DNA from 3 places in the Nocardia sp. N2S4-5 genome. Region 1 is predicted to be linked to each of the others. Evidence: riboswitches for the same ligand, from Rfam matches in the RefSeq annotation. Region 1 holds a riboswitch; each other region holds the start of a gene.
What was found. A riboswitch is a leader RNA that binds a small molecule or an ion and turns the genes downstream of it on or off. The one in region 1 is predicted to bind cobalamin.
Positions count from the first base shown of each region.

Region 2: another riboswitch for cobalamin. It lies ahead of ACFMRZ_RS20160 (CbtB domain-containing protein); the one in region 1 lies ahead of ACFMRZ_RS34985 (FecCD family ABC transporter permease).
Region 3: another riboswitch for cobalamin. It lies ahead of metE (5-methyltetrahydropteroyltriglutamate--homocysteine S-methyltransferase); the one in region 1 lies ahead of ACFMRZ_RS34985 (FecCD family ABC transporter permease).

Region 1 is NZ_JBIUPM010000001.1:7,569,322-7,571,572, forward strand. Features, by position in the region: gene ACFMRZ_RS34980 (ABC transporter ATP-binding protein) at 1-163, opposite strand, end outside; gene ACFMRZ_RS34985 (FecCD family ABC transporter permease) at 301-1,332, opposite strand; adenosylcobalamin (AdoCbl) riboswitch at 1,337-1,487, opposite strand; gene ACFMRZ_RS34990 (TetR/AcrR family transcriptional regulator C-terminal domain-containing protein) at 1,510-2,094, opposite strand; gene bioB (biotin synthase BioB) at 2,201-2,251, shown strand, end outside.
Region 2 is NZ_JBIUPM010000001.1:4,415,233-4,417,483, reverse strand. Features, by position in the region: gene ACFMRZ_RS20170 (OsmC family peroxiredoxin) at 1-232, shown strand, start outside; gene ACFMRZ_RS20165 (CbtA family protein) at 268-1,005, opposite strand; gene ACFMRZ_RS20160 (CbtB domain-containing protein) at 996-1,190, opposite strand; cobalamin riboswitch at 1,227-1,369, opposite strand; gene ACFMRZ_RS20155 (discoidin domain-containing protein) at 1,363-2,251, shown strand, end outside.
Region 3 is NZ_JBIUPM010000001.1:2,753,952-2,756,202, reverse strand. Features, by position in the region: gene metE (5-methyltetrahydropteroyltriglutamate--homocysteine S-methyltransferase) at 1-958, opposite strand, end outside; cobalamin riboswitch at 1,059-1,257, opposite strand; gene ACFMRZ_RS12280 (pyruvate carboxylase) at 1,472-2,251, shown strand, end outside.

The DNA of each region.
Region 1 (2,251 bases):
CCCGCCGTCGCGCCGAAAGACCTTGCAGATCAAGGCGTTCCACGAACACCTGCCCCTGCTGCGGCCGAAGCAACCCGGCCAGCGTGCGCAACAGCGTGGTCTTCCCGCTACCGTTCGGCCCGACGACCCCGATGATCTCCCCGGCCTCCACCGCGAACGACACCTCAGCGAGTACGGTCCGCCGCCCAGGCCCACACGTCAGTCCCCGAACCTCCAGCACAGAACCGCAGGCCGGGCAGGGTGCTGTCTGTTCTTCTGCCGGAGTCGACAAGGACGCACCGTTCCTATGCCGCAGCCGCTTCACGACGCACCGAATCGGTAGCGGCGGCGGCCCATCAAGAGGAGAAAGACCGGTGCGCCGATCAAGCCGGTGAGGACGCCGACCGGGATTTCCGTGGGCCGCACCAGAATCCGGGCGGCGGCATCCGCGACCACGAGGAACAGCGCGCCGCACAGCGCACTCACCGGCAGCAGCGCGCGATGCGGCGAGCCGACCAGCAGTCGGGCCGCGTGCGGCACCACCAGTCCGACGAAACCGATCCCGCCCGAGACCGCCACCAGGACACCCACCAGCACGGCCAGCCCGGCGAACAACGCGATCCGCAAGGCACGCACCGGTACTCCGACCGACGCGGCGGTGTCGGCGCCCACGTTCAGCGCGTCGAGCCAGCCCGCGGCCGCCGCCAGTGTCACTGCCGCGACTCCGACCACGCAGGCGGGCAACGCGATTCGCGTCCAATCCGCCCCCGCGAGACTCCCGAGCAGCCAGAACAGCACGGCCTGGGCGGCCGCCGGGTCGGCGCTGCGGAAGATCAGATAGCTGCTCAGCGCCGCGAACGCCGACCCCAGCACGGTCCCGGTCAGCACCAGCCGCAGCGGCGTGAGCCCGCCCTGCGCGACCGCGATCAGAAAGACCATGGCCGCCGCGGCGAACGCGCCGAGCAGCGCGCCGCCCGACAGCGCCCACACCCCGGCCCCGGCGAAGAACCCGGAGGTGATCACCGCCGCCGCGCCCACTCCCGCCCCGGAGGACACGCCGAGCAGATAGGGGTCGGCCAGCGGATTGCGCACGAGCGTCTGCATGGCCGCCCCCGCCAGCGCCAGGCCCGCGCCGACCACGGCCGCCAGCAGGGTACGCGGCACCCGTAACTGCCAGATGATCGTGTCGAGGCCGGGATCCGCGAACGCGGCCCCGGTCACCCGCGCCCGCAGCACCTCGAAAACGGTTGCGGGCGGCACGGTTTCGGCCCCGCATCCGGTCGCCGCCACCATGGCGCACCCCAGCGCCACCGCGACGACGGGGATGACCACCGCTGTCCGCGCGCGGCTCATCGCCGATACTCCATGGGCACCTCGCGACCTCAGAGCTGTACCCCGGCGAGGGAGGTCTGACTTCCGTGACGGGCCCGAGCCCGCCGCGGTCACAGTGGCGCGACCGTTCCGGATTTCCACCGGATTCCCGCACCCGCCGGGAATGACGAAGAGGACTCTACCGTCCGGTTTGTCCGGTCAGCGCACCCGGTCGCCCAGCAGATGCCGCACCCCGCCCACGAACAGCTGCAACCCGAAGTCGAAACGGTCGGTCGCGCTGGTGTTCTCGTAGAGCGGCGAGGACTCCTCCGGCAGCGCGCCCGCCGAATCCATCTGCATCCGCGACTGCTCGTCGACGGTCTCGCCGAGTACGTAGTACAACAGCGTGTAGGCGGCCAGGTCGGCCTCCTCGCGGCCCATGCCGCCGCGGATCAGCGCGCCCGCCACCCGTTCCCGGCCCTTGCTGGTGGTCAGGCGCGAGGCGTAGGTGGCCGACACCAGCTCCGCGCCGTCGCGGTAGGCGAGCAGGCACGAGCGCATCCGGTGCGCCAGCTCGCCCACCTGCGCGGACCACTCGTCGGCGGCGACCGGCTCGTCCAGCGGCGCCAGAATGCGGTCGGCGACCGCGCCGAGCAGCGCCTGCTTGTTGGGGAAGTGCCAATACAGCGCGCCGGGCTGGACGTGCAGCGAGGTCGCCAGCCGGCGCATCGTGAGATCGGCCAGGCCGAATTGATCGAGGATGGCGATGGCCCCGTCGACGACGTCCGTGCGGTGCAGTTGCACTTGGCGACAACCCTTTCGTGCTTTGACTCGATCCCCACGCTACCCTAGCCTGAACACCGTTCAAGTTGCACGGCCGCAGCCCGGCCGGACGAAGGGATTCGTGCGCATGACCCAGGCACCCGTCAGGACCGACACCGACATTCTGGCGATCGCCCGC
Region 2 (2,251 bases), 3.2 Mb from region 1:
TGCCGGTGGGACCGTGCAGAGTCTGGACGTCAACGCCGATGTCACGCTGGGGCCGGATCCGGCGGGCGGGTTCCACATCAGCGGCATCAAGCTGACCGTGCGCGGCAAGGTCAGCGGGCTCGACGCCGCCGGCTTCCAGGCCGCGGCCGAGGGCGCCAAGGTCGGTTGCCCGATCAGCAAGGCGCTCGCCGGTGTCGGCACCATCGAGCTGGACGCCGCGTTGGAGTCCTGAGTTCGGCGGGGCGGTGCCGCTGCGGCACCGCCCCCTCAGGCGGCGACCGGCTGCTTGCGGCCCGCGAATTCGGTCAAAGTCGCGAAGGCCAGGCCCAGGGCCACCCACAGGGTGGCCGTGACCGCCAGCGACGACACTCGGAACTGCCACAGCAGGGTGGCGGGGAAGTCGTCCTTCACCTCGTTCACGCCCGGCAGCGCGACGTAGCCGATCGCCGTCACGACCGAGAAGGCCGCCACGGCCGCGACGACCCGGAGCGTGCTCAGCTGATTCGACAGCAGTCGATGCGCGAAGACCGCGGCGCCCACCGCAGCCAGCCCGAGCAGCACCGCCGCCACCCACAGCAGCGTGCGATCGTTGATGGTGTCGGGCTCGCCCACCGCGGGCGGGTTGGCGGGGTACTTGAAGAACGGCACCGCGCTGATCGCGAGCCAGCCGCACAATGCCAGCGCCACAGCCAGTTTCGGCCCGGACAGGCCGGTGTGCCGGCGAGCCGCATTGGCGACGGCCGCGAAGATCGCGCCCAGCGCCAGCCCACTCAATCCGAGCGCGAGGAACTCGCCGAACTTCTGTCCGCCCCGGCTGACCAGCGGCTCCTCGGCGTCGCCGTGCGAATGCCCGGCGTCCGAATGCCCCGCCTCCTCGATCGCGATGGCCGACTCGACCTTCGGCTCGCCGATCACGAATCCGACAGTGCCCGCCAGCAGTCCGGCGATCAGTCCGGCCAGCAGGCCGCGCAGCAGCAGAGTCTTGAGGGAACCCGTCAGTGGCACGGGACGCCCAGTAGGTGCCGCCCGTCGTGCATCAGCTCGTGCAGATACATCCCGCTCCGGGAGATCGCGCCCTGATCGAAGCCGACCAGGTACAGCGTGAGCAGTGCCATCAGGACGACGCCTACCGTCACGAGCACGGCGGCGAGGGAATCGGTTGCGCGGCTGGGAGTGTGCGCAATGGCCATGGTGGTCCTCCTTCGGGGATGTTCGCGTCCCCGCGAGCGGGTCGAGTTCGACGGTGCCGGTGTCTGGCTGCCCGGCGGATGCCGGTTCACAGTGGCGCGACCGCCCCGGAATCACACCGGGTTACCGCGTCACCGTCGCTCTTGTCTCATGAACTGTGACACCCTTTGTGACGTGCCGTCAACTGCGCGACCGGCAACGGGCCACCGCCGCCGACTGTGGATCGGCGTCGCCGCGGTGTTCGTCGCCGTGCTGGTGGTGGCCGCGATCGTGGTCGTGGTCCGGTCGGGGCCCGAGACGCCGCGGGCTTTTCCCTGTCCCGGTGACAGCGTGTCGGCGGCGGCGGACTGGGCGCCGTCGTCGCGGTCGTTCACCGCCGGTTACGAGGGCCATCCCTTCGTCGGCAACGGGTATCTCGGTCTGCGGGTGCCGCCGGCGGGCACCGGCTATGTGGAAACCGGCGAGATCACCGGATATCCGATGTACACGCCGCGTTACGACGGCGCCTTCGCGGCCGGGCTCTACGCTCGCGACCCCGCGGTCGCCGCGGGCCTGGAAGTCGCTGCGGCGCTGCCGAACTGGTCGACACTGCGGGTCGGCGTCGGCGACGAGACCTTCTCGCCCGCGACACCGCCGGCGCAGGTATCGAATTTCCGGCAGACCCAATATCTGCGCTGCGGGCTGGTACGCACCGAACTGACCTGGACGACGCCGGACGGCCGCGCCACCGAGCTGGTGTACGACGTGCTCACCGACCGCACCGATCAGCACGCGGCGGCCGTGCACCTGACCTTGACACCGCACTGGAGCGGCCACGCGGTGATCACCGACCTCATCGACTACGCGGGCGCTCGCCGTCTCGACCGGACCGCCACGACGGCGCGGCCACCGCTGGTGAATACCGAATTCCGCACCAGGACAACGAATGTGGCGGGTGCGGTGGCATCGGTGCTCGACGTCGGTGCGGCGTCGGCGCAGCCGCGGGATTCCGGTCAGCAGGCGACGGTGCCGATGACGTCCGGGCAGCGGTACGAGATCACCAAGTTCGTCGGTGTCGACACCG
Region 3 (2,251 bases), 4.8 Mb from region 1:
TCGACAGTGCCTGGTCGAGATCGGTGCGCCAGACATTGCGTCCGTCGACCACGCCCGCCACCACCAGCTTGCCTGCCAGCGCGGGAACTGCGGCCACGTCGTCCACGGTGGCGCCCGCGACGAAGTCGAGCGCGATGCCCTCTACGCCCATGTCCGCCAGCGCGGGCAGCGCCGCACCCGGACGCCCGAAATAGGTCGCGACCAGGATCGCCGGGCGCTGTGGCACGCCCGCCAGCTCGGCATACGTGCGCCGCAGCAGTGCCAGTTCGGGGGCGGTGAGATCGGTGACCAGCACCGGTTCGTCGATTTGCACCCATTGCGCGCCCTCGGCGGCCAGCAGCCGCAGCAGTTCGCGGTAGTGCGGGAGCAGATCGTTCAGCCGGTCCAGCGGTGCTGTCCCGTCGATGCCCTTCGCCAGCTTCAAGAAGGTCAGGGGACCGATCACGACCGGGCGGGCCGGAACGCCCAGTTCCCGGGCCTCGCGCAGCTCACTCAGGAGCTTGTCCGGTTGCAGCGCGAACGTGGTCCCGGGGCCGATTTCGGGGACCAGGTAGTGGTAGTTGGTGTCGAACCACTTGGTCATCTCCAGCGGTTCCACCGTCTCCGTGCCGCGGGCGGCCGCGAAATAGCGGTCCAGCGGATCGGCGATATCGGCCACGCGCGGTGGCAGCGCGCCGAACATGGCCGCGGTGTCGAGCATCTGATCGTAGAAGGAGAAGGTGCCGACCGGAACGGAATCCAGTCCGGCCGCGGCCAATCCGGCCAGTTGACGGGTGCGCAGGTCACGGCCGACGGCCTGCAGTTCGGCCGCGCTGATACGGCCGGCCCAGTAGCTCTCGGTCGCGCGTTTCAGCTCGCGCCGCGGCCCGATCCGCGGAATGCCGAGAACCGTTGCGGTGAAAGGGTTGTGAAAAGTCACGGTCTCTCTCCAGTGCTGGAAGCCACAGGTCACCGCCATAGGGGAGGACGGAGCCCGAAAACGCTTCTCGCACCGGCAGATCCGGCGTGCGTAGTGGTGTCCGCCCGCCCTGTTCCACGAGGCGGTGGCCGCCGGATACGGCGTATCCGACACAGCCGGCAGGTCTTCGGACTCGCAGGCAAGGCCCGTCGGGGCGGTCCTACTGGCCGTCGCTTCCCGGATGCGCGCATCCAGTGCTGTTGACGGCGGTCGTTCCTGCATACCGCTGCGGGACAGTCCCGGATTCCCACCGGGTTCCCTCTGGCCGATCCGTACGGACCGGTTTCGACGCTGCTGTCCGACGCTCGGGGCTCCAACTCGTCGGCGCAGCGAACCAGCTGCACAACGAGCATAAGCCACGGCCGAAAACGAATATTCCCGCGTGCTGTCCCGCGGTCGGCGGGTTACCGGCGGATTACGCAAATTCGCAGATCGGTACGGTTTCGATGTGAGGTTGGCTGCGAAAGTGTATTCGCCGTCCGGAGTCGCCGACCGGCCAGGTACCTTAATCGGATGTTCTCCAAAGTGCTGGTCGCCAACCGCGGGGAAATCGCCATTCGGGCGTTCCGCGCCGCCTACGAACTCGGCATCGGCACCGTCGCGGTGTTCCCCTACGAGGACCGCAATTCGGTGCATCGGCTCAAGGCCGACGAGTCGTACCAGATCGGGGAGCCCGGCCATCCGGTGCGGGCCTACCTGTCGATCGAGGAGATCATCAAGGCGGCCAAGACCGCCGGGGCAGACGCCGTATATCCCGGTTACGGCTTTCTCTCGGAGAATCCGGACCTGGCCGCGGCCTGCGCGCGGGAGAACATCACGTTCATCGGCCCCTCCGCCGAAGTTTTGGAACTGACCGGTAACAAAGCGCGTGCGATCGCCGCCGCCAAGGCCGCGGGCCTGCCGGTGCTGAACTCGAGCGCGCCCTCGGCCGACGTGGACGAATTGCTGGCGGCCGCGGAGACGGTGCAGTTCCCGGTGTTCGTCAAGGCCGTCGCCGGCGGTGGCGGGCGCGGCATGCGCCGGGTGGCCGATCGGGCGCAGTTGCGCGAGGCCGTGGAGGCCGCGATGCGGGAGGCCGAATCGGCCTTCGGCGACGCGACGATGTTCCTCGAGCAGGCGGTGGTCAATCCCCGCCACATCGAGGTGCAGATCCTCGCCGACCAGCACGGCAACGTCATCCACCTGTTCGAGCGGGACTGTTCGCTGCAGCGGCGGCATCAGAAGGTGATCGAACTGGCGCCCGCCCCGAACCTGGATCCCGCTCTGCGCGAACGCATCTGCGCCGACGCGGTG